Regions from separate parts of the Neobacillus sp. KR4-4 genome, predicted to be linked through region 1. Evidence: riboswitches for the same ligand, from Rfam matches in the RefSeq annotation. Region 1 holds a riboswitch; the other holds the start of a gene.

The links. Region 1 has a riboswitch for glycine ahead of ACE198_RS15845 (amino acid permease). Riboswitches for the same ligand answer to the same signal wherever they lie in the genome.
Region 2: it holds a riboswitch for glycine, as region 1 does, so the genes downstream of both, gcvT (glycine cleavage system aminomethyltransferase GcvT) here and ACE198_RS15845 (amino acid permease) in region 1, are expected to answer to the same signal.

What each region holds. Positions count from the first base shown of each region.
Region 1 covers NZ_JBHHJU010000014.1:116,869-132,848, forward strand. The annotation lists gene ACE198_RS15800 (hypothetical protein) at 210-476, shown strand; gene glgB (1,4-alpha-glucan branching enzyme) at 602-2,536, shown strand; gene ACE198_RS15810 (glucose-1-phosphate adenylyltransferase) at 2,484-3,614, shown strand; gene ACE198_RS15815 (GlgC family sugar phosphate nucleotidyltransferase) at 3,645-4,661, shown strand; gene glgA (glycogen synthase GlgA) at 4,668-6,107, shown strand; gene ACE198_RS15825 (DUF2935 domain-containing protein) at 6,322-7,119, shown strand; gene ACE198_RS15830 (VCBS repeat-containing protein) at 7,371-8,132, shown strand; gene ACE198_RS15835 (hypothetical protein) at 8,171-8,659, shown strand; gene ACE198_RS15840 (hypothetical protein) at 8,727-8,987, shown strand; glycine riboswitch at 9,230-9,309, shown strand; gene ACE198_RS15845 (amino acid permease) at 9,465-10,841, shown strand; gene ACE198_RS15850 (hypothetical protein) at 10,874-11,227, shown strand; gene ACE198_RS15855 (MFS transporter) at 11,478-12,695, shown strand; gene ACE198_RS15860 (FAD-binding oxidoreductase) at 12,972-14,339, shown strand; gene ACE198_RS15865 (aldolase catalytic domain-containing protein) at 14,503-15,462, shown strand; gene ACE198_RS15870 (ATP-binding protein) at 15,565-15,980, shown strand, end outside.
Region 2 covers NZ_JBHHJU010000009.1:45,957-61,936, reverse strand. The annotation lists gene ACE198_RS11370 (DUF1385 domain-containing protein) at 1-389, shown strand, start outside; gene ACE198_RS11365 (SA1362 family protein) at 447-842, shown strand; gene ACE198_RS11360 (hypothetical protein) at 879-1,052, opposite strand; gene ACE198_RS11355 (patatin-like phospholipase family protein) at 1,084-1,968, opposite strand; gene ACE198_RS11350 (C40 family peptidase) at 2,129-2,581, opposite strand; gene ACE198_RS11345 (vitamin B12-dependent ribonucleotide reductase) at 2,806-5,364, opposite strand; gene ACE198_RS11340 (lipoate--protein ligase family protein) at 5,693-6,529, opposite strand; gene ACE198_RS11335 (rhodanese-like domain-containing protein) at 6,722-7,105, shown strand; gene gcvPB (aminomethyl-transferring glycine dehydrogenase subunit GcvPB) at 7,198-8,658, opposite strand; gene gcvPA (aminomethyl-transferring glycine dehydrogenase subunit GcvPA) at 8,651-9,997, opposite strand; gene gcvT (glycine cleavage system aminomethyltransferase GcvT) at 10,016-11,122, opposite strand; glycine riboswitch at 11,295-11,382, opposite strand; gene ACE198_RS11315 (DEAD/DEAH box helicase) at 11,558-13,246, shown strand; gene ACE198_RS11310 (YqhG family protein) at 13,224-14,015, shown strand; gene comGA (competence type IV pilus ATPase ComGA) at 14,173-15,255, shown strand; gene comGB (competence type IV pilus assembly protein ComGB) at 15,242-15,980, shown strand, end outside.

The sequences.
Region 1 (15,980 bases):
GAATTGACTCTGTCTGTTTACTTGCCAATACCATGCTCATTTCCCCTCCTGGAGCTTGAACGGAACGAATTAATACTTCTGTACTATTTCTATGATTAAATCTAATGAATATTGCGAATTTTTATGACTTTTATAACTCTTGTAATAATGCAATACCATTCTAGTATGTTATAATACTATCAAATTAAAATGAGGCGGGAGGGAATGTTATGATTATTCGAAGCAAAGCAAATGTGGAGCAGTTTTGTGAGAGATTTGGTGATTTGGCGAGCTGGGATGGTTCTAAACACTACATCGCCATAGAAGATGAAGAAAATAATGGAGTACTTACCTTTATGCAATATCCTGATGGTACACTGACTGCGCATAGGAAATACCAAACGTATTGGGATATAAAGGAATTCCCAGTTGATACTAAAGATATTTGGCGGTATAGAAAAGTAATAAATTATTTCTTGAAAAATACTGATAATTAATATAGGCGACTCTGATTTTTCGGAGTCGTTTTCATCTTCTTGCAAACTCTATTTGTTATGCATTAAACACTTCATTTATGAAAAACTACAAGAGAGCCAAAACATTGAAAGAAAGAGGTGAAAATGTGAATGTAACAAATCCTACAGATTATGAAGTACACCTTTTTCATGAAGGAAGTTTGTATGAAAGCTACAAAGTATTTGGTGCTCATCTTGAAACGCAAAAAGGGGTAAAGGGTACTCGCTTCACTGTTTGGGCTCCTCATGCTATTGAAGTTAAAGTGGTCGGAAACTTCAATAAATGGGATGGCAGCAATCATGGAATGTCTAAGCTCAATAACGAAGGAATATGGTCCATATTTATACCAGGCCTCCTAGAAGATGAAATCTATAAGTATCAAATTTATACAGCCGCCGGAAATACGTTCTTAAAAGCAGATCCCTATGCATTTTATTCAGAGCTCAGGCCTCATACTGCTTCTGTTATTTATAATATTGAAGGATATAATTGGAAAGATCAAAAATGGTTCGAAAATAAAAGAAAGAAAAGTGTTTACGAAGAACCACTTGCCATTTACGAGGTTCATTTAGGTTCTTGGAGGAAAAAGGATAAGGAAACATTTTATACATATAGCGAGTTAGCTGATGAACTGATTCCATACGTACTAGAGCATCATTTTACACATATTGAAATGATGCCTCTCGTTGAACATCCGTATGATCGTTCATGGGGATATCAAGGAACAGGATACTTTTCTTCGACAAGTCGATATGGCAATCCACACGATTTAATGTATTTTATCGACCAATGCCATCAAAATGGTATCGGTGTTATTCTTGATTGGGTTCCTGGACATTTCTGTAAGGATGCCCATGGTTTATATATGTTTGATGGCCGGCCTGCCTATGAATATAAAGATGTATTTGTCCGAGAGAATGAGGTGTGGGGAACAGCAAATTTTGATTTGGGGAAAGGTGAAGTAAAAAGCTTTTTAATTTCTAACGCCTTATTTTGGATGAAATACTACCACGTTGATGGATTTCGTGTGGATGCGGTTGCCAATATGCTGTACTGGAATGCTGGGGGTATATTTCAAAAAAATGAATACGCTGTTTCCTTTTTACAAAGTCTGAATGAAGTAGTTTTTGAGACAGATCCTACAGTCTTAATGATTGCAGAAGATTCGACAGATTGGCCGCTTGTTACAGGACCTACTTATGAAGGTGGTTTAGGCTTTAACTATAAATGGAATATGGGTTGGATGAATGATATTTTGAAATATATGGAGGCGGAACCTCGGGATAGAAAGTATTTGCATGATAAAGTAACTTTCTCCATTATGTATGCTTACTCTGAAAACTTCGTCCTACCTTTCTCACATGATGAAGTTGTACACGGTAAAAAATCACTTTTAAATAAAATGCCGGGCGATTATTGGCGGAAATTTGCCCAACTACGCTTATTATATGGGTTTCTAATGGCGCACCCCGGTAAAAAGCTCCTATTTATGGGTGGAGAATTTGGTCAGTTTGATGAATGGAAGGATTTAGAGGATTTAGATTGGGAATTAGACGAATTTGAGATGCACCGCGTTTTACATCATTACTTTAAAGAATTGATGCAGTTCTACAAACGTACGAAAGCATTGTGGGAGCTAGATCATTCAAATGAAGGATTTGAGTGGATTGATGCTAATAACAAAGATCAAAGTATTTTCTCTTTTATAAGAAAAGGAAAAAAAGAAAGTGATCTTCTTATTATCGTTTGTAATTTTACCGAAATCGTATATGAAAATTTTAAAGTTGGGGTTCCATCCTACACCTATTACCATGAAATTTTTAATAGTGATGCGGTTTCCTTTGGTGGCTCTGGGCAAATAAATAAAAAGAAGATCAAATCCGTTGATAAAGCGTTTCATAACCAGACAAGTCATCTAGAAATGACTATCCCGCCTTTCGGTATATCCATCTTACGACCAGTGAAAACAAGAAAGGGGAGTAAAAGATATGGGAAAGAAAAAACAGTGCGTAGCCATGCTGCTAGCAGGCGGTCAAGGTAGCCGATTGAGTGCACTAACAAGAGATAAAGCAAAGCCGGCGGTTTCATTTGGAGGGAAATATCGAATTATTGACTTTCCATTAAGTAACTGCACAAACTCAGGAATTGATACGGTTGGAGTATTGACTCAGTATCTGCCCCTTGTATTGCATACTTATATTGGAATTGGAAACGCCTGGGATTTAGATAGAATTAGTGGCGGCGTTACCGTTTTGCCTCCCTATTCGGAGACGGCAGGTCTTAGGTGGTATAAAGGTACGGCGAACGCGATTTATCAGAATATAAATTATTTAAAACAATACAATCCAGAATACGTCCTCATTCTGTCTGGAGACCATATTTATAAAATGGATTATTCTAAAATGCTCGATTATCATATTGATAAGGAGGCAGATGTTTCCATCTCTGTCATTGAGGTGCCTTGGGAGGAAGCAAGCCGTTTTGGGATTATGAATACAAATGTGGATTTAGACATTATTGAGTTTGAGGAAAAACCGAAAGATCCAAAAAGTAACTTAGCATCGATGGGAATATACATTTTTAAATGGCCGGTTTTAAAAACCTTTTTAGAAATGGATGATAAAAACCCTGAATCATCCAATGATTTTGGCAAGGATATAATTCCACTACTACTCGAAGAAAAGAAAAAGGTTGTGGCTTATCCATTCAAAGGTTACTGGAAGGATGTTGGGACTGTAGGCAGCCTGTGGGAGGCGAATATGGACTTATTAAAAGAGGAAACGAACTTGGATCTTTATGACCGGAATTGGAGAGTCTACTCGGTTAATCCAAACCATCCGCCACAATATATCGCACCGACTGCTCACATCGAAGAATCATTAATAAATGAAGGCTGTATTGTAGAAGGGACAATTAAGCATTCCGTTTTGTTCCAAGGAGTTACAGTGGAAGAAGGAAGTGTAATCCATGACTCTGTGATCATGCCAGATGCCCGAGTCGGGAAAAATGCGGTGATTGAGCGCGCTATTATCGCTCCAGGAATGAAAGTGGAGGACAATGCCGTAATTCGCCCTTCAAAGAACAGTGATGCCGTCATATTGTATGCGGAGGAAGATTAGTTAAAAATTCAGAAAAGGAAGGGCGATTCTATGCCGTGCTCAATGCTTGGAATTATTAATGCAACTAATGAATTTGACACGTTTAAAAACCTAACTGCTCATCGGTCTCTCGCATCACTTCCCTTTGCCGGCCGATATCGATTAGTCGATTTTATGTTATCAAATATGGTGAACTCAGGCATTACGAATGTAGCTATTTTTACGGGAAAAGAAGTCCGTTCACTGATAGATCATTTAGGATCCGGTAAACAATGGGACTTGGACAGAAAGCGTGATGGTCTGTTTGTCTTTTCTCCTGAGGGCACTTCTAGAATCGAGCGATTTGGTTCCTTTGCCCATTTTGCGAAAAATATTACTTATTTTTTACGAAGTAAACAAAAATACGTAGTAATTACGAATTGCAATACAATCGGATCCATTGATTTTTGTAAAATATTAGATCACCATATCGAAAATGAAGCAGATATTACTGAAGTTTTTCATAATGGACAATCGCTGCAAACTTACATTTTGGACAAGAATTTATTACTCTCTCTGTTTGAACAATACAAAAATCAAGGATATTACACGATTTTTGATGTTATACATGATAAACGTCATAAATTTAAAATTAATATGTATGAATGGGCTGGCTATATTACCACAATTGACTCTCTCCAAAGCTACTATCAAAATAGTTTAGATTTGCTGCAGCCAACCGTATGGAAGCAGGTTTTTACTAAGAATGAGCCAATCTTTACGAAGGTAAAGGATGAGCCGCCAACACAATATAAAAATGCTGCAAAGGTTACGAACTCGATGATTGCAAATGGTTGTATTATTCAAGGAGAAATAGATAATAGTATTCTTTTCCGTTCGGTTAAAGTTGGAAAAGGAGCTGTGATTCGTAATTCTATTATTATGCAGAAGTGTCAAATAGGAGAGAATTGTATTCTAGATAGTGTAATTTTGGATAAGGATGTCAAGATTGATAATGGTGTACAATTGGTAGGTACGAGAGAGAAACCCTACCTAGTAGAAAAAGGGAAAGTCCAAAAGGGGCGTTGAGAATACGTGAAAGTTTTATTTGCAGTATCAGAGTGTGTTCCGTTTGTCAAAACAGGGGGCCTTGCGGATGTAGCGGGTGCACTTCCTAAGGCGTTAAAAAAATTAGTGACTGAAGTACGTGTTATTTTACCAAATTACAGTTTAATTCCTGAGAAACTTAAAAATTTATTTCATTTTCAACAAGCGATAAATGTACAGTTAGGATTTCGCAGTCAATACTGCGGTATCCTAACTGCTGAGCATGATGGAATAACCTATCATCTGATTGATAACGAATATTATTTTTTTCGAGATTCCTTATATGGTCATTATGATGATGGTGAACGATTCTCATTTTTCTCTAAGGCCGTTCTAGAGTGTATTCCGCATCTCGATTTCATTCCAGATGTGATCCATTGCCATGATTGGCATACAGGAATGGTAAATTTTGTACTAGATGCTAATTATCGTCATATACCAATGTATAAGGATATTAAAACAGTCTTTACGATTCACAATTTACAATTTCAAGGGATTTTTCCATATGAGGTGATGAGTGAGCAGCTAGGATTAGGCCATCAATATTTTAATAGTGAACAACTTGAATTTTATGGGAATATTAGCTTTATGAAAGGTGGTATTATTGCATCTGATATTGTAACCACTGTCAGCCCCACATATAAAGAGGAAATTCAAAATCCATATTTTGGGGAAAGACTTGACGGGTTATTACGAAAATATAGTCATAAGCTAATTGGAATTGTAAATGGAATTGATGATACAGTGTATAATCCTAAAATAGATCGTGATATTGCTCTACCTTATGACCTCGAATCCCTAGAAGGCAAAGTGGAAAATAAACAAGAATTACAGCAATATTTTGGGCTGCCAGAAAAAGAAAGTACGCCAATCATTGCCATGGTCACACGCTTAACAAGTCAAAAAGGCTTGGATTTAGTACTCCATGTATTTCAAAATATGATTCAGGAAGATATCCAATTCATAGTGCTTGGTTCAGGAGACCCTACATATGAAAACTTCTTAAAGCAAATGGCACATAAGTATCCGGATAAAGTACGAGTATACTTGGGCTTTAATGAAACGCTGGCACATCAAATTTATGCGGGGGCTGATTTATTTTTAATGCCTTCACAGTTTGAACCCTGTGGATTAGGACAGCTTATTGCCTTACAGTACGGAACAATCCCCATTGTCAGAGAAACCGGTGGCTTAAATGATACCGTCCATTCTTTTAATGAATTTACTGGTAATGGTAACGGCTTCACTTTTAAGAATTTCAACGCCCATGATATGCTCCATACCATTAAAAGAGCCATTTATTTTTATCATCAAAAAGAATACTGGACTAACTTAGTAAAAAAGGCAATGGGTCAAGATTACAGTTGGTTGCAATCTGCTAAGGAATATAACGAAATTTATGAGGATTTACTGAAGGACATAAAATAATATACAAATAAATTATGAAACTTAAGGGAGACCAATGTCAATAAACATAGGTCTCCTTTTTACTTACTAATCATATGCTAGTCCTTCAAGAAGATGTTTATACCTTTTCGCGGCAGGGTTATGCTTGATTCTTTTTCCTAACTTTGTTCATAAGAAGCAAGTTAGAAGAATAATATTAATATAGTGTGTGGATTACTATTTGGGAGGAATAAACATGAATGATGTTTTTGAGAAAACAGCTAGATTCGAACACCGTTTCTGGCTCCAAATATTAGGTGATCATTCAAGGTTTATATACGAATCGTTAGCCCCCGTTCAAACAGAGGAAATTGAAACGACTTTAACATTTATAAGAGAATTTGACACATTACTTGAGCGTACGGAATCCGCAAATTTATGGACATTATCCAGGGAAGCTGAATCCGAAGTTATAAAATTAAGAGAATTTAAATTGGAATTATTAAGAAAACATCTGATTGGAAAAATAAAAATTCACCTTTCACCTACCTTTATAAATCATATGGTAAATGAATTAGAGGAGTATTTAAGAATTTTAGAGCACTTAAAGGCTGGGGAAGTCCCGCCTGTGTATCACGAGCTCCACCATCACCTATTATGGTTATTGGATGCGGCGGGGCATGCAGAAGCAATATCCACCAATTTAGATGGTGTTGAAAAAAAACTTAGAGAAAAAAGTAATTCATATTTGAAGAACTTTGAGAATTTCTACTTAAAATCCGTGGAGCTTGCAGGGTATTTAAGAACCAATTTAGCGTCTTTTCCTGCTTTGGATAAAATGAACTTAGACAGTCAATTAGAAATTAAGTTATTTCAAAACTTTCTACAGGAAATAGAAGAACTTAGACTAAGTAAGCAAGCATTAGGTACCTTTGCCCCCTTAATGGCGGATCATATGTATCGTGAAGAATGTTATTATCTAATGAAGTTAGCAGAATCGACAAAACTTGATCCACCCAACTGTGATCCTGCTAAACCTAGACTAAAAGAATGAAAACTAAGCATCAATAATAGAGAGGGGGAAAGTATCCGCTCTCTTTTGAGTTTCTGTTGCCTTATTAAAAGTAAGTAAACGATTGGATTTGTCGTAAGTTATTCAATAGTTATTTACCTATCAACTTGTACTTTCGTATAAGTGTATTTATTTTTCAGTAAAACTCCTTCCGGACCTAAAAACGGTGTCATCTAGGCATTTACCTGCATATGGTAAATCAAGTCATACAAATGTTTGAAGGGGGGATCTATTTGTACAGGCAATTTCAAGAACAAACCTTTGTTAATGATACTTATCCTGGAAACTTTATGTTGCTTGACATGAGGAAAGGTGATGTTACAGGTGACGGTATAGCAGATTACGTCTATTTATATGGAAGAAAAAACGGTGAAACTGAAGTCTTTGCTGATCAAATTACACTCGTCATTCAAGACGGGCGTTCGAAACGGATTTCATCTATTAATCTTCAAAATAATACTGGATATAATGCTCAGCTTTTTCTCGGGGATTTTTCTAATGATAATATATTGGATATTTTGGTAAGTATTGAAACGGGGGGAAGCGGAGGATACGGTATTTTCTATATTTACTCCTATAGAAATAATATCCCTATGCTATTGTTTGATGTTGAAAAATATAATAAAAGTTATAGATTCAAAGTCAATTATGAGGATTTTTATAAAGTGACTGTAGGAAGCCCTTCGTTAGATTTGCTTTTCACCCTAGACATTAGTTACAAAGGTTATGATTATCTATCTGAGCTCTATGATGAAAATGGAAAATTAAAACAGCCAGTTCAGGGCGAGGTTCTTGCAGCAACTGCGTTATATCCCATTGTTACAAATGGAAAAGGAATAAATTATGATTTACTCGTTCTTCAACGGATTATTGGTACATCTAATGCGGATACATTAGGTTATGTCGAAAACCTTTTAACATGGAATGGAACTCAATTTATATCCACATCATTGGCAACAGAGATTTTTGGAACAAAGTTAAGCAGTACGTACTAGTGTCGAGCTGCATTTTTTATCAGCTAGGAGGTAAATGGATGACTAAATTTTTTTCGTTTCATGGAACTGTCACCATGATTACTGACCTTGTAGGTCAAAATGGTACAGGAGAAGGCTGTAATAAATTAATATCTGTAGAAAACGGCACGGGAGCAATTGTGAATTTCGTGGTGTCATCAACGACTTATTTTGTTGACCATGCAATTGTGGCTATAGGAGATCGCGTGACTGGTTATTATGACGGAAATGCACCTGCTATTCTTATTTACCCTCCACAATATCCAGCGCTTGTCATGGTTAAAGATAGCCCATATCAGAATGTAAAAGTTGATTACTTTAATAGTGAATTAGAGAGTAGTGATGGACGGTTACGATTAAATATATCTCCATATACCCAAATACTTTTAACAAATGGGCAACCCTTTACAAGAAACCCCGCGAACAGGAATCTTATTGTCATTTATGGACCAGCCACCAAAAGTATCCCCGCCCAAATCACACCTTATAGAATTATCGTTTTGTGTTAGGAATGGTAAGAACATTGTACAAGGTTTTTTCCAAAATCTATAGTATCAATCCACGAGGGTGTACATTATGAGAAATAAAAGGGAAATTCAAGGTCAACCACAAACAATGATTGGTCAAGCATGGACTGGTAGACATGTGATCTTGCTCCATTGTACAAACCATAATCAATTCTTAAATCTTTATAAAAGTTACCATGCTCCAATTGAGCCGCCACGGCAAAATTGTGCAGAAACTTTGTCACAATTACTAAGTATCGGTTATCGCATTATGGCGGTCACTCCCATCTCAGCCAATCATATTCAATATTTTTTGGTCCTAGGAGATTAAGAAAAAAATGAACCCCTTCACGAATGAGGTGGGTTTATTTTTTGTTCTCCAATCTGGGCCCCGAAAATATGTATTGACAAAGTGATTGAATACTACTAAAATTAAAAATTATTTAACAATAATGTAAATCTTAAGACTTGATGATGGTTGAATAATTTTTAGTGGGGATTTTGAACCTTTGGTTCTTCTATTCAAAATTAAATAATAAGCAAGCTATGATTGCTATGGGTCAAACTATAGCAGGAGCAGCTTCTGGAGAGACCGCAGAAATCTGCGGCGCCGAAGGGTTCACAATCTCAGGCAAAAGGACAGAAGAGTACGTATTTTATTTGTTATTCTGATAAAAGAGTGATAAATATTATTTGTTATTCTTATGACCATGAGATTGGAGCTGATCCAGTCTCTTTTTTTATGGTTTTTAACCTTTTGCTCATCAATTCACAACATGAACTTTACAAAAATAAGGAGGAAATGAAAATGGCACAGCAAGAATTAAAACGAGATTTAAAAGATCGTCATGTACAACTCATTGCGATTGGCGGTACGATTGGTACAGGTTTATTTCTTGGTTCAGGAAGAGCGATCCAGTTAGCAGGTCCATCTATCATATTTGCTTATTTAATCGTTGGTATTGCTTGTTTTTTTGTGATGAGGGCACTTGGGGAACTGCTATTATCGAATGCGGGCTATCAATCATTCACGGATTTTGCGGAAGAGTACATTGGACCGTGGGCTGGTTATGTGACAGGATGGACGTATTGGTTTTGTTGGATCATGACCGCCATGGCTGATATTATTGCTGTGGGGGTATATGTGCAATATTGGTTCGATATTCCGCAATGGATACCTGCTTTAATCTGCTTAATTGTATTATTGGGATTAAATTTACTAACCGTAAAGCTATTTGGAGAGTTAGAGTTTTGGTTTGCAATCATCAAAGTAATTACCATTCTAGCTTTAATCGTAATAGGAATCATTTTATTGGTTATTGGATTTCAAACCGATTCGGGAACAGTTTCAATCAAGAATCTCTGGGGACACGGTGGTCTTTTTCCAAATGGGATATCAGGTTTCTTTTTGTCTTTTCAAATGGTTGTTTTTGCATTTGTAGGTGTTGAATTAGTGGGTGTCTCCGCAGCGGAAACATCTAATCCTCGAAAAAATATTCCATCTGCCATTAATAAAATCCCGTTGCGAATTCTATTTTTCTATGTGGGAGCCCTTTTCATTCTTTTATGTATCAATCCTTGGACAGAACTGAATGCAGCTAATAGTCCATTTGTTAAGACGTTTAGCTTAGTAGGTATTCCAATTGCAGCAGGAATTATTAATTTTGTTGTCTTGACATCAGCTGCTTCAGCGTGTAACAGCGGATTATTTTCAACCAGCCGAATATTGTTTAATTTAAGTGGTCATAAACAGGGACCTGCTAAATTTGCTAAATTAAATAAAAACCATGTACCAAGTAACGCATTATTTATTTCCACTCTTGTTCTATCAGCCGGTGCTCTTTTAAGTAAACTGATTCCAGAACAAGCCTTTGGTATCGTGACAACGATCAGTGCGATTTGTTTTATTTGGGTTTGGAGCATCATATTAATTTGTCATTTGCGCTACCGGAAATCACGTCCTGATTTACATGAAAAGTCGATTTTTAAAGCACCGTTCACACCGTTTATCAATTATGTCGTCCTAACGTTATTTGCACTCATTCTTATTATTATGCTATTTGCCGAAGCAACTCGTACCGCTTTATTATTAACACCTGTTTGGTTCATTCTTTTATTCATTTTATATTCATTAAAAAAGAAAAAGGGTGTCAGACTGATGTCTCAAAACATACACTCTTCATAATAATGTTTTTTCGATAGTGAGGAGTGTGCGTTATGAAGTTTGAGATGCAAAAGGCGAATTTGCTTGCTGAAAATATCAATGGGTTTATAACATATGTTCAAAAAAGTCATATCAATAAAAACAGCAACAGGTTTGCACCAGACAAATTGTTTCAAATAAAACTTCTTATTGAAGAGTATAAGTTTCAGATCCTTTCAGATGAATTGTTTAGAATTAATAAGTTTGATTGGGATGAAAAGTATACGTATTATTTAGTGGATCAATTTAAAGAAGGGCTCAAAATTATTGAGGAATACGTAAAAAATAGTTACGATGAATTATTTCTGTTAACTGGCAGACTTTACACGTTAAAGAATCTTAGTGAATCATTTAATAGAAGTGAATAATGTGATGACCTTCTTTCCAAAAGAAAATACTAGTTATTTCTTATTGTCACATGAAAATTATCGTGATACTATTAGATGAAATTAAATTCCTTTAAATTGGTCCAGAGAGGCCAAAAAGGCGAAAGTAAAATTCATATATACTTTGTTACGTATATGAATGCCCTTTTGTCCTTTGGATGAAAGGGCATTTTATTTTTGCCAACTATCTTTTAATCATAGTCCAGAGAGGCTTGAAAGGAGAACGACAGAAATGGATTATCGCAGAAAAACAGTAGTCGCATCAGTTGCAGGGTTAACATTAGAGGGCATGGATATCATGTTTATCTCCTTTGCCATGTCAATGATTATTGCTCAGTTTCATATTGACATGGTGGCAGGCGGTCTCATTTCTTCTATTACAAATCTAGGAATGCTAGCTGGGGGAGTCATTTTCGGTATATTAGCAGATAAATTTGGGAGAGTTAAAATCTTTACTTACACAATTCTACTATTTGCTATCGGTACCGCATTAACCGGCTTAGCCGAAAATATTGAACAAGTTTACATCTTTCGATTTATTGCCGGCTTAGGTGCAGGAGGGGAATACGGGATCGGTATGGCGCTTGTAGCGGAAGCGTGGCCAAAAAATAAACAAGGACGAGCTTCTTCTTATGTCAGCGTTGGTGCTCAATACGGTGTGATTCTTGCTGCTCTTCTTAGTGCAATCATCCTTCCTTCATGGGGCTGGAGGGGATTGTTTTTCACCGGATTGGTTCCGGTTATCTTCGCCTTTATCGTCAGAAAGAAATTGGATGAATCACCTGAATGGTTGAAAACCCAGAATAAAAAACAACTTGTACCCAGAGAATGGAAATTAAAGCAATTGTTTGCGACGCCAAGAACCTCAGTAACAACGATTGCTCTAGCGATCATGGCAACTGTCCAAATTGCTGGATATAATGGTTTGATGATTTGGCTTCCATCTATGCTGCAACAATCCCAAGGTTTGTCGGTTTCAAACTCTGCCCTTTGGACGATTAGCACTGCGGCTGGTATGATTGCAGGAATGTTAACCTTTGGACACTTTATCGATCGCTTTGGGATGAAACGCTCATATGGAGTCTTCTTATTCGCATCAGCGGTCGCTGTCTTTTTATATGCCTATGCGTCAGGGAGTGCTGGTCTATTAATCGGGGGTGCAATCGTCGGGTTCTTCTCGAATGGTATGTTTGCGGGTTATGGGGCATTAATAAGCAGTTTCTATTCAGTAGAAATTCGAAGCACAGCAACCAACACAATCTTTAACTTTGGACGAGCATTAGGAGGATTATCTCCAATATTAGTAGGATATATCTTGCAGCATGCTAATGTTACGGCAGCAATGGGATATCTCGCACTACTCTACTGTATCTCCTTTATCGCAATGATTAGCTTGAAAAAAGGAAAAACTACTGAAGTACAAGACATTAGCTTATCTAAAGCAGTTTAAAATGAAAGAAGGAAACATTCAGGCATTGGGATTTTAAAATCCAATGCCTTTTTCAACTAGTCTAATAGCAAATTATTCGTTAACATTTACCTTTATATTAGTTGGTCGCCTCCAAACAATTAGACCAGCAAACATAAGATAAAATAACACTGTTTTTTCATAATCTATTTGGATAATAGAAAAACATTGCGGAGAATTGTGTGAATTATTTGTAAAAAGATAATAATAGAGTAATAATGAATTAATAATTACTTACGATGAGAGGATGTATAATCTTTGGAATGGAAAAAAGCTCTGAGAGACCTTCTGCCTGATGAACAAATAAGTGAAAATCCTACCATTTTAGAACATCATAGCAAGGATGAATCGTATCATCAACCTGTAAAACCAGATATCGTGGTTTTCCCTAAAAGTAAAATAGAGATTTCAGAAATTATGAAAATAGCATATAAGTATAAAATACCAGTTGTCCCTTTTGGGGCAGGTTCCAGCCTAGAAGGACATCCAATCCCCGTTTCAGGCGGAATCTCAATGGATTTTCAATTCATGAATCATATCATTGAAGTTAGGGAAAAGGACCTTCTTATTAAGGTACAACCAGGTGTGACTCGAAAACAATTAAATAAGGCACTTAAAAAGTATGGTCTCTTCTTTCCAGTTGACCCTGGTGCAGACGCGACGATTGGCGGGATGACGAGTACGAATGCCTCAGGTACAACCACTGTTAAATATGGTGCCATGAAAGATGTAGTTAGAGGACTTGAAGTAGTTTTAGCAAATGGGGAAATAGTAAACCTAGGCGGGTTAGCGGCAAAATCTTCTTCAGGATATAATTTAACACCTTTATTTGTTGGCTCAGAAGGAACATTAGGAGTTTTTACTGAAATCACTTTAAAAGTTTTTGGAATTCCGGAAGCGACACTTGCTTGCAGAGCTGTCTTTCCTTCTGTCGATCATGCGATTAAGGCCGCGAATGCTATGGTCTCATCAGGCATCCCCATAGCCCGTATTGAACTTGTAGATGCTCGTTCTATGAAACAAGTAAATATACATAACGAAACTATATACCCTGAGCAGCCAACTCTATTTATGGAGTTCCACGGAAATGAAGAAGGGATAAAGGCCGATGTTAAATTTGCGAAAGAATTAGCAGACTTAGAAGGTTGTTCTCAATTTGAATACGAAACAGACTCTCTGAAAAAAGCGAAGTTGTGGGAGGCACGTCATACCCTTGCATATGCCTTTAAACATGGTTATCCAGCGAAGAAAAATATGAGTACGGACGTGTGTGTACCATTATCTAAGCTTCCGGATGCCATTTCTCATGCAAGTTCGTTACTTGAAGAGTATGGATTGATTGGCGGTATCGTAGGGCATGTAGGAGATGGAAACTTTCATGCATTAATTATGATTGATCCGAAGGACCCTGTTGAGTCAGATATGGCACATACTGTTAACCAAAAAATTGTAGAATTTGCGATTGAATGTGGCGGGACAGCTACAGGCGAACATGGAATTGGACTTGGAAAAATTGACTATCTATATAAAGAACATGCTAGTACTATTCATCTAATGAAAATGATAAAAGACCAATTTGATCCACTTGGTATATTAAATCCTGGGAAAATGTTTAAATCAAAGTAGGGCTAATATATTGATATATTCAAAGATTTTACGAATTTTCGGAAATTAGGTTGACATCGTTGGACAAACCGTGATATAAACACAATAAGAAATTTTAGCGCTTAAAAGCATAAAAGTGTGAAATAATATTGAAAAAGTGAAATATACAGGGGGAAATACGATTATGGAACAAAGTAGCAAAATTTTAGACTGTACCATTCGAGATGGAGGGCTAGTTAATAATTGGGACTTTAGTGTCGAATTTGTTCAAGACTTGTATGAAGGTCTTAGTGCTTCAGGTGTTGAATACATGGAGATTGGTTACAAAAATTCTCCTAAACTTCTTAATGCGACCGAGCCAAATCCATGGAGATTTCTTGATGATAACTTCTTGAAGGAAATTATCCCTGTGAAAAAGTTCACCAAGCTATCAGCTCTAGTAGATATTGGGCGTGTAGATCCCAACGATATTCTCCCTCGTGAACAAAGTGTTCTAGATATGATTCGTGTGGCTTGCTATATCCGTGAAGTGGATAAGGGCTTAGAACTTGTCCAGATGTTCCATGATTTGGGTTATGAAACTTCCCTTAACATTATGGCATTATCAAGTGTACCTGAACAACAGCTGATTAAAGCGTTTGAATTGGTGAAGCAAAGCCCTGTTGATGTGGTCTATATTGTTGATTCTTTTGGTAGTCTAGACCCAGTAGATATTGAGCATCAAGTAAAGAAATTCAAAGAGATGATCCCTAACAAACAACTGGGAATTCATACACATAACAATATGCAGTTAGCCTTTGCCAATACATTAACTGCACTTAGAAATGGGGTTACCTACTTGGATTCGTCTGTATATGGCATGGGACGGGCAGCAGGTAACTGTAATACAGAACTTCTCGTTAGCTACATCCAAAAATCAAGCTATGAGATTAAACCAGTTCTTGGAGTTATTGAGAAACATATGCTTGAAATGCGTGAAAAGTGGGAGTGGGGCTATATCATTCCTTATATGATTTCAGGTGTACTGAATGAACATCCACGTGTGGCCATGGCTTACCGTGACAGTGCCGACCGTGATAAATTCGTCGATTTTTATGACAAAGTAACATCACCCGAAAGTACAGTGGCTACAACTTTAAAATAGTTTAAATTACTCAATGTACCTCTTTCGTAGGGGTACTTTTTTTATTTTTACTAACGGCAACTTCCACAAAGAAATCTGAGCCTTAAAAGGATATAATGAATTTTGTGCGATTCCACGCAGTTCAATAAGGAGGTATGCCACCTGAAATCCAAAAACATATCGCTACAGATAAAAATATTTGGGCTTGTTCTATTACTAGGGTTATTTTTAATCATTTTGTTAACAGTATTTTTCAGTTATATGGAAAGTAAACAAATAGAGGAAAACAGGGGCAGGATGGCGCTTGAAATTTCGAGAACGGTTTCATTTATACCCACGATTATTTCTTCGGTTCAGACAAATGATCCATCCAAAACAATACAGCCTTTAGCAGAGAAGATTCGGAATGAAACCGGTGCAGAGTTTGTTGTCATCGGAAACAAAGAGGGGACAAGATTTTCGCATCCTTTACCATCGATGATTGGTAAGAAAATGAAAGGTGGAGATAATGAGAGGGCAATTAAGCAAGGGGAATATTA
Region 2 (15,980 bases), on a different contig from region 1:
AAGCAGGTGTAGAGTTAACTGTAGAAAATGTGCAGGCTCATTCTCGACTCCATTACCGCTGTGGGAGCAGTTTCATTTTATTTACTGTAATTGTAGGTGTTTTTGTTTACATGTTTGTACCTACTACTCCGCTTTGGTTACGGGTTGTCGACCGACTCCTTTTAATTCCGGTTGTTCTAGGAATCGCCTTTGAAATTCTTCAAGTGACAAACAAACTCAGAGATGTTCCTGTCTTGAAATATCTTGGGATACCTGGTCTTTGGCTTCAATTAATAACAACGAAGGAACCTCAAGATGACCAAGTGGAAGTGGCGATCCTTTCTTTTAACCGATTATTGAAAATGGAGAAAGAAACTGCGTTCTCCATAGAAAGTGAAGAAATTGTCTAAATCTTTGTTTTATCGTGTTTAAAAGATTATAAAAATGCTTAAGATGCTCTTAGGGAGGTGGCTTTCTTGAAAAATCGGACATTTGTTAATGTGGTTATTGGGGGACTTATCATTCTAGCATTACTTGGTGTTATTGGTACATTTACAGCTAATCCAGCCGGTTTCATTCAAAGTATAGCTGTCATGGCACTGGTTGTTTTAGTCGTTTATTTCCTAGTTCGAAAGTTTACCGGCTCAAGCCCTCAGAAAAAAGAGCAGCGGGCATTTCTAAAAGCAGCAAAAAGATCAAAAAAACGATTACAACAAAAGAGCGGGGAAGGAACTGTTAAGACTTCTTCTCTCGGAACGTTAGCCTCATTAAAGAAAAGCAACAAGACAAAAAAGAAATCTCCTGCACATTTGACCGTTATCGACGGCAAAAAGGGGAAAAAGAAAAATCGAGCGTCACTATAGGCGCTCGATTTTTTATATTTTTGGCTGTGTTAAAAACTAGTCTGTTGATTTCCGTTCCAGGCACTTCGCTTTCCGCGGGCGTGCCGGGGAGCCTCCTCGTCGCTGCGCTCCTGCGGGGTCTCCCCTGCCCCGTACTCCCGCAGGAGTCTTCGTGCCCTCCACTCCAATCAACAGGGTGCCAAAATCAACATTGTCCTTTAACACAGCCATATTTTTATGAACAAGCAGAAATATATCTTAATTAATACCCCCATGTTTTCAAAAAATGTTTCGCTTTTTCTTTTCCTAAATTAAATAATTCGTGTTTCTTTTCTTCTGTTAATGAAAATTCCGTAAATAAAACACCTTCAGTTGGGATAAAGATTATATTCTTTACATGTTTTTTGGAAATATACCTGGAATCGTGGGCATCTTTCATCGTTTCAAATAAGGCAGCAAATAATTGTACCGCATTTTTGATTTTATGTTTTTCATGCTCATATTCACTAGCGTTTAATTTAATTCCGAGCACTGGTCTTACTTTTTGTACATTCTCTTGGTCAAAAAGCCACATTGGAAAATTGCTCAAAACTCCTCCGTCAACTAATACATTCATACCGTCCATTGAACGCATTTTTACTGGCTCAAAAAAATATGGGATACTGCAGCTAATTCTTATCGCTTTAGCAATGGAAAAGGAGCCTGGTGAGATGCCATACTTCTGTAAGTCGTCTGGTAAAACAATCATTCGCCCATTTGAAAGGTCTGAAGCGATGACCCTAAGGGCCTGAGGGGGTAAATCTGCAAATGTTTTTAACCCTTTAGCCTCAAGTTTTTCACAAAGCCATTTTTCAAGCTCGTTTCCCTTATAAAGACCCAGCCTCCAATAGACAAACAGCCATTTAGCAAATGGGAATGGAATGATTGTTTTTCGGGTATCCAGTAGTTTTGAAAGATCTAATTCGTCGACCAGTTGGAAAATTTCTTTACTGGTATAACCGGCGGCGATTAATGCAGCAACGATGGATCCTGCACTTGTTCCTGCCAACCTTACAAAACGCAAACCTTTATCTTCTATTTCTGCACAGGCTCCAATTAGGGCAAACCCTTTTATTCCTCCTCCGGAAAAAACGCCGTCTATAAACATGGCAGTCACTCCTAAAGATGAAGTTATTTTTACATCTTTAAGCAGTTGCATTCATAAATAGTACGGTAGACAAGCAAAAAAAATTTGTAAATAAAAAAGAACATCGACTCTGCACGATGTTCTTGGTTTATTAATGAGGTTGAAACCGCTTAACTATTCATTAAAATCTTTTTGCTCCAATAAATCTTGGCTTCCAATAACTGTTGCTTGTAGATGCAATTGAAACGCCCTTTGAAGATGATGATTGAATCATTTTTCCGCCACCTATGTAAATCGCTACATGACTAGGTTTGCTTGCCTTATTTTGAGAGAAGAACATTAAGTCTCCGACCTTTAAAGATTTAACACGGTATCCTTTTTTGTAGTACATATCAGCTGCCGTTCTAGGCAATACTTTGCCAGCCTTACCATAAGAATATTTAACCAAACCTGAACAGTCAAATCCTCTTGGAGATAACCCACCCCACCTATATGGGACGCCAAGATTTGCTTTTGCAACTGAGATTGCTTTTGTATGATAATAGGCCGCTTCTGCTTTATCACCCATAGTGGTAAACAATGAACTTAGAATTATTGTCATAGCCATCATGGCTGTTATGATCTTTTTCAACATCTTGTTTAATCCCCCTGTGTGCTTCGATACTATTAATATACAAAAAAAGATTAACACCGAAGTAACAGCTAGATTACAGTTATATTACAAATTTCGACTTTATTCTAAAAATTCTAGTAAATATTCATTTGAATTGTAGTAAATTTCATATTAGTTATCAGATTTATCGACATTTATCACGCAAAAAAATGGGGGAAACTCTTCCCCCATTAATTACTCACAAATTATAAACCACATTTCAATTGGGCTCCGCAGTTGGTACACGTGTTGCAGCCGCCCATTTCTTTTACCTTACCGGTACGGCACACCGGGCATGTGTTTCCTACTTCTGATCCGATGGTCACACTTGTTGAACGAAGTTCACTGATTGTATCAACAAGGACCACATGCTGTTTTGGTTGTTCATTAAAAATGGATAATTGTTCATTGGTGTTTTCTTCTGCTTTCAGTGTTAGTACCTGTGAATCACGTGAGCCATCCACATAAACAGTTCCACCTTTTGCTCCGCCACGATATAAACGCTGGTATACTTTTTCAACCTGTTCTACGCTATACCCTTTTGGTGCGTTGACTGTTTTACTAATGGAACTGTCGATCCAGCGCTGGATGACACATTGAACATCTGCATGTGCTTCTGTCGTAAGTTCCATCGCAGTAACAAACCAATGTGGAAGATTGTTTTCATCCGATTCAGGGTGTTTATCAAGGTATTCTTTCACGATATCCGCTTTGACTTCGATAAATTTACCAAGACGTCCGCTGCGGAAATAAGAGAATGAGAAATAAGGCTCTAAGCCGGTGGAGACTCCAACCATTGTTCCAGTGGATCCCGTGGGAGCAACCGTTAGTAAATGAGAGTTCCTAATTCCACTTTCTAAAATAGATTGGCGGATATCTTCAGGCATTTTCTTCATATACCCTGTATCGATGAAAGCTTGACGTAATCGATTAGTTTCACCTGTTGTTTTCCCAGTTAAGAATGGGAAACTTCCTTTTTCTTTCGCCAATTCAATTGAAGTTCTGTATGCAGTAGTTGCAATTACTTCAAAAACTTGATCGACTAGTTCGTTTCCTTCTGGTGATCCATACTTTGTTTCACAATAAATCAGCATGTCATGCAAGCCCATTACTCCAAGCCCTACACGTCGCTCACCAAGTGCCTGCTTTTTATTTTCTTCAAGAAAGTATGGTGTTGCATTGATGACATTATCCTGCATCCGAACTCCGACGGCTACTGTTCGCTTAAGCTTTTCAAAATCGATCGTCTTTGTTTCTTTATCAGCCATTTCTGCCAAGTTGACTGCTGCAAGGTTACAGACGGAAAATGGTGCAAGTGGTTGTTCCCCACATGGGTTTGTTGCAACTACCTGTTGGCCATATGCTTTTGCATTGGTCATGTCGTTGGCATTGTCGATAAAAAATATTCCTGGTTCTGCTGAGTAGGTAGCACAAATATTGATAAGGTTCCATAGTTCTTTTGCTTTGAACTTTTTGTACACCCGTACTTTATGTCCAAGTTTTTCCCACTCGCGGACATCTCCCACTTTATGCCATTCTTCATTATAAATCTTCATTTCTTCTTGATCATAGTGTTCAACATATGGGAAGCGCAGTTCGTAATCACTATCGTTTTCAACAGCTTCCATAAATTCCTTTGTTAAACAAACAGAAATATTTGCACCAGTAAGGAACTCAGAATTGTGTACCGTGTAGTTACCACCGGTTAATAATTTCTCTTCTGCATCAGCAATGATTTTTTCATCAAATCCACCGAAACCTTGAATGTTTTTATAATTTACAATTCCTTGGTACATTGCAGTTTCACTTAGAGTTAGAGGGGTAAACTTTAATTTATCTTTTGCAAGTTTTTTGATCGTATCATCATTTGTATTTTCAATTAAGAATCGTAGAATTCTAGGATTTTGCATCTTAGAGATAATAAATTCAATAATGTCTGGATGCCAGTCTGCTAACATGATCATCTGAGCTCCACGTCTTGATCCACCCTGCTCAACCAAATGTGTCAACTTCGCAATATCATCCAACCATGAAACCGAACCAGATGATTTACCATTTACGCCTCTGGCCAGTGTATTACGCGGTCTCAATGTTGAGCCATTTGTACCAACTCCGCCGCCACGGCTCATAATCTCCATCACCTGCTTACGATGGTCAGAGATACCCTCACGTGAGTCTGGGACAAAAGGCATAACATAGCAATTGAAGTAAGTAACATCGGTATCTGCCCCAGCACCGTAAAGAACGCGGCCTGCAGGAATGAAGTTCATGTTTACAAGTTCTTGATAAAACCGTTCTGTCCATTCTCTTCGCTTCTCTTCCGTTTCTTCGACAGAGGCCAGACCAGTAGCATTACGCTTCGCAATTTGCTCGTAGAACAGCTCTAACGGCTTTTCAATCACATCTAATGACCTAATAATCACACCTGTGCTAGCTTCTTCAGGATCATCGAGTACTCCTCTAAACTCCTCTTCCACTAAAACTTTTGCTTTTTTCTTTTCCCAATCGATTTCCTGGATATAGCCAAGGCCGCGTGCTGGAAATTTCGGATCTTCTTTTATAGTTAAAACAACGAAGTCGTCGTTAGAAAGGGTAATTTTTGCAGTGTCTTTAAAGGTATAGCGGTCCAACATTACCAAACGAGAAACACCTTTGTGAGTTATTTTCATATCTGGGGTAACTGGATGCACCTGGGGGAATAAGCGGATATCCTCATTCAACCTTTCAAAATCAATATTCATTGTATGTCTAAAAACTACAGACATGAGAACAACTCCTTCATGTTAATATCTACCTATTGTGCTAAATCTAGCAGTATTGCGCTATATCTAGTTGGTTTGTATTTTTAGGTTATCATAGGCACCTAGAATAAATCAACTAAATATCAATATATAGTACCGAAAATATTTTCGACACCACTATATATTGTAAATCAAACAAACAAGATTCTTTTTGTCAAACTCAAAAAATAATATAATTAATAGTAATCAATAGCAATAATAAGATTTTCGTCATAAATCAGGAAAATTCAACAAAATTCGCAGGTTGCTTATTTTGCTTAAATAACAAAGAAGCGACGTGTGCCGCTTCCAATTATCTCTTATAATTCCATTCATCATTCTCATAGCGCTCTTTTGCAATCTTATTAACGTAGGCTAGCTCTTGTTCATTTAATTGATAAGGCTCTAGTTCAACATTTAGACCTTCCGCAAAGCCCTTATAAAAAGCTTCCTTTGCTTCCTCAAGAGAAATTCTCCTCGGACTAATAGCGTTGATAGCAACCGCTTTATCCTTAAAGGCTTTCCTCATTCGTTCCTTTACCCTTTCACTAGGATATTTAAATAAACTAAATAATTTATCCTCATCTAAATCTAACAATATGGATCCATGCTGTAATATGACTCCCTTTTGCCTTGTTTGTGCACTGCCAGCTACCTTTCTGCCTTCGACCACAAGCTCATACCAACTTGGGGCATCAAAGCAAACAGCAGATCGAGGGTTTTTTAATGCATCTCTTTCCTCCGCTGTTTTTGGGACAGCAAAGTATGCCTCAAGTCCTAAATGGTGAAATCCTTTTAAAATACCTTCAGATATCACACGATAGGCTTCTGTCACTGAATTTGGCATTTCTGGATGGTCTTCAGAAACGATTACACTGTACGTAAGCTCGTGTTCATGAAGTACTCCACGGCCGCCTGTAGGTCTCCTGACAAAACCTAATTGATGAGCCTTAACCGCCTCCATATCAATTTCCTTTTCCACTTTTTGAAAATATCCTACTGACAGGGTTGCTGGGTTCCAGCCATAGAATCGAATCACTGGAGGAATTTTCCCCTCACTATGCCAATCGAGCAGCGCCTCATCTAAAGCCATATTAAAAGATGGTGAGCTATTTCCAGTATCAATAAAACGCCAAACTTCTTTTTTCATTATAATGACCTCATTTTTTATATTATTACGAGTTTAAGTCTACCAAAATCTGATATAGATTCAAAATAAGATGTTTCTGCTATAATTAATTTAGGAAGTTTTGAAAAGATTTTTTAGCATTCATCTTTATCTTTATGAGATTGGCTTATATAATAAACTAGTGCAGGAAAGCTTGAAAGGAGCAAAAAGAAATTGAGTTCACTTTATCCCTTATTAATTATCATTGCAGCAGTTATCATCTATTCCGTTTTCACCTATTTCTATCAGAAAAGGATTGTTAAAACGGTAACAGAAGAAGAATTCCGTGCGGGATACAGAAAGGCACAACTAATAGATGTTCGTGAAGCAAACGAATTCGAAGGCGGCCATATTTTAGGATCACGTAATATCCCCATGTCACAAATGAAAATGCGCATGAAAGAAATTCGACCTGATATGCCGGTATATTTATACTGCCAAAGTGGGATGCGCAGCGCCCGTGCTGCACAATTCTTACACCGAAAAGGTTACCGGGATCTAACCCAACTACAAGGCGGGTTTAAAAAATGGTCTGGTAAAGTTAAAACGAAGAAATAACGAGATAAACAAGGTTCCGTATTTCGGGGCCTTTTTTATTTTGAAAAATAGAGAAGGTCAGATTCCATTTTCGAATCTGACCTTTCTAATATTTAAGCTTTTTGATATTTTAAGACTGGCTTACGAGCAGCTTTTGTTTCATCCATACGGCCGACCACAGTTGTATGTGGGGCTTCTTGAACGATTTCTGGATTTTCCTCAGCTTCTTTACCAATTTGGATCATAATATCGATGAATGAATCTAATGTCTCTTTTGATTCGGTTTCTGTCGGTTCAATCATGATACATTCTTCTACATTCAACGGGAAGTAAATGGTTGGCGGATGATAGCCAAAATCGAGCAGTCGTTTCGCAATATCTAATGTGCGGACACCTAATTTCTTCTGACGTCTTCCGCTAAGGACAAATTCATGCTTACAATGACGATCAAATGGTAGATCGTAATATTCAGCAAGCCTTCTCATCATGTAGTTCGCGTTTAGTACAGCATACTCTGTTACTGCTTTTAATCCATCCGGACCCATCGAGCGAATATATGTGTACGCACGAACATTAATGCCAAAGTTTCCGTAATATGGCTTCACACGACCAATTGACAGTGGGCGATCATAATCAAGAACAAACTCATCGCCTTGTTTTGTGATAATTGGTTTAGGAAGGAACGGAATCAAATCTGCTTTGACACCGACTGGGCCAGAACCAGGACCGCCGCCACCGTGTGGGCCTGTAAACGTTTTATGAAGGTTTAAGTGAACCACATCAAACCCCATATCTCCCGGACGTGCTTTTGAAAGAACCGCATTTAAGTTAGCTCCATCATAATAAAGCTTTCCACCTGCTTCATGAACAATTTCAGCTAATTCAAGAATGTTTTCTTCAAATAAACCAAGCGTATTCGGATTGGTTAACATTAATGCTGCAGTATCTTCACCAACCACTCTTCTTAAATCTTCAAGGTCAACTAGACCATGTTCATTGGATTTAACGGTAATGGTTTCTAGACCTGCAATTGTTGCTGATGCTGGATTTGTCCCGTGTGCGGAATCAGGAACAATAACTTTTGTACGTTTCATATCACCGTTGGCTTCATGGTAAGCACGGATCATCATTAAACCGGTCCATTCCCCATGTGCTCCAGCTGCTGGCTGCAGAGTCACTTCATCCATCCCGGTAATTTCAATTAAATGCTCCTGCAAATCATATAAAAGTTCAAGTGCACCTTGTACAGAACTTTCATCTTGCAGCGGATGGACATGTGCAAAGCCGTTAAAGCGTGCTACATTTTCATTAATTTTTGGATTATATTTCATTGTACAAGAGCCGAGTGGATAAAATCCTGAATCAACACCATGATTTCTTTTTGATAGTGCCGTGTAGTGGCGCATAATATCAAGTTCTGAAACCTCAGGAAGTTCTGGCTCTTCCGTACGAATATAACCATCAGGAAGAAGTCCATTGAGATCTAGCTCTGGTACATCCATTTCTGGCAGACTATAACCGATGCGGCCTGGTGTGCTAAGTTCAAAAATGAGTGCCTGGTCTTGATTATGCATGGAAATCCCCCAATTCTTTCACTAGAGTATCAATTTCTTCCTTCGAGCGTTGTTCTGTTACAGCAATCAGCATATGGTTAACAAGATCTGGATAATCACGACCCAAATCATAGCCGCCAATAATTCCTTTTTGTAAAAGCTGTTGATTAATTTCTTTGACAGGTTTATTTAATTTTACAACGAATTCGTTGAATGAATGACCATCATATACCACTTCAAAGCCAGCTTCCTTAAATGCATTTTTTGCATAATGAGCCTTTTGTAAGTTGGCAGCCGCCATCTCACGTACACCCTTTTTACCTAAAGCTGTCATTGCCACAGATGCTGCAAGGGCATTTAATGCTTGGTTTGAACAAATATTTGATGTCGCCTTATCACGACGGATATGCTGTTCACGAGCTTGCAAGGTTAAAACAAACCCACGACGGCCTTGGTCATCTGTCGTCTGTCCAACAAGACGTCCAGGAACTTTTCTCATCAACTTAGTAGTAACTGCGAAATAGCCGCAATGAGGTCCGCCAAAAGCGGTTGGAATTCCAAATGGCTGGGCATCACCAATAACAATGTCAGCACCAAATTTACCTGGTGGTGTTAACACCCCAAGGGATAATGGATTGCTTGAAACTACAAACATGGACTTGTTTGCGTGGATAATTTCTTCCAGCTCTTTTAAAGGCTCGATTCGGCCAAAGAAGTTTGGATATTGGACAATAACAGCTGCAACATCCTCATTTACGAGCCCTTTTAATGCTTCTAGATCCGTAACTCCATCTTTCACAGGTACTTCGACCACATTGAGGTACTGACCCTTTGCATATGTTTTAAGAACATCGCGTGCTTCAGGATGTACGCCACTAGAGACTATAATTGTTTTTCTTTTTGTATGGCCCGCACTAAGCATTGCTGCTTCAGCAAGTGCTGTTCCGCCATCATACATAGAGGAATTGGCCACATCCATGCCAGTTAATTCACAAATCATCGTTTGAAATTCAAAGATTGCTTGAAGTTCACCTTGAGATATTTCTGGTTGATATGGTGTATAAGCTGTATAAAATTCTGATCTAGAAATAACATGGTCGACAATAACAGGCATGTAATGGTCATATACACCTGCACCAATAAAAGAAACATTTCTTTTTAGGTCAGCGTTCCTGCTAGCCATATTAAACAATTCTTTCATTAAGGTTGTTTCAGACTTAGCTGCTTTGATATTGTATTCACCCTTAAATCTTACTTTTTCAGGGATATCGCTAAACAGTTCATCAATAGAGGAAACACCAATTGCCTCGAGCATAGCATTCTTATCTTGTTCAGTCATAGGTAAATAGCGATGTTTCATAAAACTAACTCCCTTCTGTTATTTCTTTTCTCTTTTATAAAAAGGTGTTGGAACGACAGTAGCCTTTAAGCGTTTACCGCGAATCTCCACTTCAACAACGGATTCAAGGCCTGTAAATTCCGAATTAATTAGAGCAAGACCAATATTTTTCTTTAAAGTTGGTGATTGAGTGCCTGTTGTAACCTCACCAATTAACTGATCCCCACTATATACTGGGTACCCATGACGTGGAATCCCACGATCAATCATTTCAATTCCTACCAATTTTCTTGGTAAGCCCTTTTCCTTTTGTTGGATTAATGCTTCTTTCCCAATAAAATCAACTTCCTTGGATAATTTCACGGCAAAGCCAATCCCTGCTTCTAGTGGTGAAATTTCTGCAGAAAGTTCTTGGCCATAAAGTGCTAATACTGCTTCAAAACGCAGTGTATCGCGGGCACCTAATCCAACAGGAATTACTCCGTCTTCCTTACCTGCTGCTAAAATATCTTTCCAAAGATCAACTGCATCCTCTGCATCACAATATACTTCAAAACCATCTTCACCGGTATATCCTGTTCTTGATACTAAGGATTTTTTCCCATTAAGGATTACTTCTTGCTGGAATTTGAAAAAACCAATCCCACTCAAATCCGTATTCCCAGCGAGCTTTTGCAGTACTTTTTCTGCAAGTGGTCCTTGAAGGGCAAGCTGCGCTGTTTTTTCTGATAAGTTTTCTAAAGTAACATCTCCAGTTACATGGTCTTCAAGCCACTTATAATCTTTTTCAATATTTGATGCATTAACAACTAACAGGTAATGATTGTCCTCAATTTTATATACAAGCAGGTCATCGACAGTACCGCCATTTTCATAACACATGGCCGTGTACTGGGCACCGCCATTTTTAATTTTTGAAATGTCATTTGTCATCATTTTTTGTAAAAAATCCAAGCTATTCTTGCCTTTTACTTCCACTTCACCCATATGGGAAACATCAAATAATCCTGCACGTGTGCGAACAGCTTCATGCTCTTCTTTAATGCTGGAAAATTGAACTGGCAGCTCCCAACCACCGAAATCAATGGTTTTTCCTCCCCATTCCTTATACACATCAAAAAGCGGAGTTCGTTTTAATTCAGACATTCTTAATCCCCCTTCAATCTTTGGCACATACTATTCTTAGGATAACCATAAAAAAGGACAGAAACCTCCCATGAAAAATTAGGAAGGTCTCTGTCCTTGCACCTGAAAGTTTACCTTTAAAGGCTTTCCCCTTTGGTGGCTGTAAATGTCTAATCAGCACTCTCCAGAGCTGCGTCAAACAAGAGTTCTTTTGCCTGAGAGATTCACATTTCTGCTTGCTCCTTCGGCGCTACAAAGGTAGTCTCTCCCCTTGTTATCATTCGCATTATAATATTATCCAAATTGGTCATACTAATTATACTTATAAAATAAATTACTTTATTAAAATATTTAAAACATTCAAGACTATAATCATCCTACCATTAAAATAATACATTGGGCAATAATTTTATTTGAAAGAATAAAGCTGGAAATTGTAAAAAAGGAGTTGACACCATGTCGATCGAAATTGAATTTGATTCCTCTTGGAAGGATGATTTTTTACATAGAATCGATAACGATGGTCCATGGGGGAATTGGGAGCTTTTTAAACTAGCAATTGGAGTAGAAAAACATCTCGTTGTTCCTGATTTCAACGGTTTATTGGCACCAAGTCATTTATCTAATTTAACCCCGCTTCCACACCAGCTCGAAACAGCGAAACAAGTAATTGAAAATATGAACGGAAAAGCTATCCTTGCTGATGAAGTTGGGCTCGGAAAAACAATTGAAGCTGGATTAATTCTAAAAGAATATATGATACGCGGATTGGTGAAAAAGGTATTAATCCTTGTCCCTGCTTCTTTAGTTACACAGTGGTCGACCGAGCTAAATAGCAAATTTTTCATTCCTGCTATATCACAAAGAAAAAGCTATGTGTGGGAACAGTGCGATGTCGTCGTATCCTCGATTGATACAGCAAAACGTAATCCACATCGCGACATTATCTACCAACAAGACTATGATCTCATCATCATTGATGAAGCACATAAACTAAAAAATAACAAAACAAAAAACTACGAATTTGTTCAAAATCTGAAAAAGAAATTTTGTTTATTGTTGACGGCAACACCGATTCAGAACCGAGTCGAGGAAATTTTTAATCTGGTTTCGTTATTAAAACCAGGACATTTAGGGAGCGAAACGGCATTCTATGAAAAATACAAGCGTGATGCACGATCCTTAAATGATGATGAACATTTAAAAGAATTAGTAAACAAGGTCATGATTCGGAACAGGCGGGCAGATACAGGAATCGAATGGACAAAACGGCATGTTGAGACGATTCCAATTGAATGTACCCCTGAGGAGAAAGATCTTTACGAGTCAATTACAAACTTAAAAAGTGAAGGGAATTGGGTACAAACTAGTTCATTCTCAGTCATGACGTTGCAGCGTGAGGCATGCAGCAGCAGAGAGGCCGTTTTTTATACATTAAAGAATATGCTGCAAAAAAAGGAAAATCCAACTCCAGCTTTCGAAGAACAAATTCAATATTTAATGAAAAAGGTCGAAGCTGTTCAGAAAAATTCCAAAGCGGAAAAAGCATTAGAGTTAATTCAAAAGGTAAATGATAAAGTGATTATTTTCACAGAATATCGAGCCACTCAAATGTACTTACAATGGTATTTAAAACAGCATGGAATAACATCTGTCCCTTTTCGCGGCGGGTTTAAGCGCGGGAAAAAGGACTGGATGAGAGAATTATTTCAAAAGCATGCACAAGTTCTAATTGCGACAGAAGCGGGCGGCGAAGGAATTAATCTTCAATTTTGCAACCATATAATTAATTTCGATTTGCCATGGAATCCAATGCGGCTAGAACAGCGGATTGGTCGTATTCATCGTCTTGGGCAGGAAAAAGATGTCATGATTTATAACTTTGCAATAAAAAACACGGTCGAGGAGCATATCTTAAAGCTTCTTTATGAAAAAATCCATTTATTCGAAAAAGTAATCGGCGAACTGGACGATATTTTAACAAAGTTGGAATTTGGCAATATTGAAGACCACTTAATAGATATATTCGGACAATCCTCTACTGAAGGGGAAATGCGCATAAAAATGGAAAACTTATCATCAATGATTGAATTTGCAGAATCGATGAAGAAAGGAGATTCCCATGCAGCAGCAGGAAATTCATAACTTTCTATTGACCTATTTTCTGGCTAATGATTGTGAAATTGTGGAGAATGGCCCTGGATATTTAATGGTTCAGTTAACAGTGGAACTTGACAAGGAATTAATGAACCGCCCTTTTTACTGGCATTATTTAGAAAAAACAGGCGGGATTCCAAATCCGATGAGGCTAACCTTTATCACGAATCAAGATGCAGCTCCTGAAAATATAAAAGGGGAAATCATTCATTTTGGTTCTCCTCGTCTACATCAAATTTTTGCTTCAACTAAGAAACTAGCCAGCTATATGCGGCTTTACGAAAATCATTGCCATCAGAACAGGCAGACCCCCTTGATGCCATGGCTATGTATGAATGTTAAAATCTCATATCAATGTGATCGTAAGCGTGATATTTTTAAGTCCATCGGTTTACAACTCATAAACGGAACAATGGTCGAAGATTTCCATGACAGGCTTCTGCAAATACCGTTAACACCAAAAATTCCGGATTATTCCTTTACCTTATCACCATTAGTGAGGCCGCAAAGTGGGATGTCAAGGATAGAAGCGTATCTAACTTCCGTGATTGAGAAAGATGACCACACCTGGGCTGAAGACGCAAGAAAACGCTGGGAGCAGGATTTACGACTCTTAAACCATTTTTATGAAGATGTCGAAGAAGAAAATGAAAACTTCGAAACGGAAAAACTAGCCCTAAAAGAGCAATACGAACCAAAAATATCCATATCCTTCATCAACGGAGGCCTCTTCTATCTAACCGACAAAGCCATATAAAGGCACAAAATGAGGGTGTCAGGCGCCATGTGAAAATTTCACATGGTGCCTGACACCCTAATATTATTTTGCTGAAAAAATAAAAATATTTTTTGAAAATAAAGAAGGATAAGCAGGAACGCTGTCGAATATTATCAAATGAAAAATATTAAAGGCGGTGGTACCTATTGTTAGCGCGATAGAAATCTTAGCAAATCGAATTATTGCCGATGCGGCAAGGAATCAGGCAACAGATATTCACATTATTCCAAGGAAGAATGACACACTCATTCAACTACGATTAACCAACAAACTCATTCCCCGACTATCCCTTCCTAAAGACGAATGCGACAGATTAATTTCACATTTTAAATTCACAGCCAATATGGATATCGGTGAAAGAAGACGGCCACAAAGCGGAGCATTTTTTTGTGAAGTTGGCGGACAATTAATGGGTTTAAGACTATCCACGCTTCCTTCTAATAACAGAGAGAGCCTTGTCATCCGGCTGCTCCCACAGCAAGAACAAATCCCTTTTCACCAACTCTCACTATTCCCGTCAATGACACGAAAACTACTCGCCCTTCTTAAACATGCTCATGGACTTATCATTTTCACCGGGCCAACTGGCAGCGGCAAAACAACTACACTTTATTCCCTTTTAAATGAAACAGCCCACCTATTTCACCGCAATGTCATCACGCTCGAGGATCCCATCGAAAAAAACTATGACTCCGTCCTGCAAATACAGGTCAATGAAAAAGCAGGCGTAACATATGCGGCTGGTCTAAAGGCAATTCTGCGTCATGACCCAGACATTATTATGGTCGGTGAAATTCGCGATGCTGAGACGGCAAAAATCGCAGTAAGAGCTGCCTTAACAGGCCATCTTGTCCTCTCCACAATGCATACTCGCGACGCAAAGGGGGCAGTTTATCGCCTGCGAGAGTTTGGTGTGAATTGGTTAGAAGTTGAACAGACACTGATTGCCATTACCGCACAAAGATTGGTGGAACTCTCGTGCCCTTTTTGCGAGGGGGATTGCACACCTATTTGCTATTCCTATAACAGATGGAAACGCGCAAGTGTGTTTGAACTATTATCAGGAAGAAATTTACACGGGGTAATGAAGGCAGCCCAAGGTGATAAAATAAATACGCGTTACCGCACCTTAAAAGATGTAATAAACAAAGGTATTGCCCTTGGTTATATTCAAGAATCTGAATACGAGCGATTGGTGTATGATGATGAATCGTCATAAATGGACAGTGAATGAACAAGCAAATTTCTTGAGAAGAACTGGTGAACTTTTGGCAAGGGGATATCCAATTGCACTTGCAATTGAATCCATAGCATTACAATTACCCTCAAAACGAAAGGAGGAACTTAATGATTGTTTAGAAGAATTGAAAAAAGGTCTACCATTTCATGTTGCACTAAATAATCTTGGCTTCCAAAAAGATTTAGTCGGTTATGTCTATTTTGCCGAACAACATGGCTGCTTTGCGGATGCTCTGCTGGAGGGAAGTGAACTTGCATTACTTAAAGATAAAGATTTACACAAGCTTCTAAAACTGCTTCAGTATCCTGCTTTGCTCATTGTCATTACAGGATTTCTATTTATTTTCGTCGAAAATACATTACTCCCAAGGTTCACAAGTCTTTTTTCGTCCCTTGGTCTAGAAGCAAATTTTTTTATGAATGTCGTTTACGCTTTCGATCGTTATTTTCCAATCGTGATCGGCATCTTGCTTTTTACTCTATCATTGGGAACAATGTATTATTTGCTGATATTTCGAAAGCTCACCGTCCTACAACAAAGGGCACATCTAGTTCGCATCCCAATTGTTGGCAGGATCCTCAAATTACTATTCACTCACTACTTTTCCATTCAACTAAGCTTCTTACTTTCCGGTGGATTATCGGTTTCTGAAGCACTACTACTTTTTGAACAGAATCTCAGACATCCTTTTTACAGTCACTTAG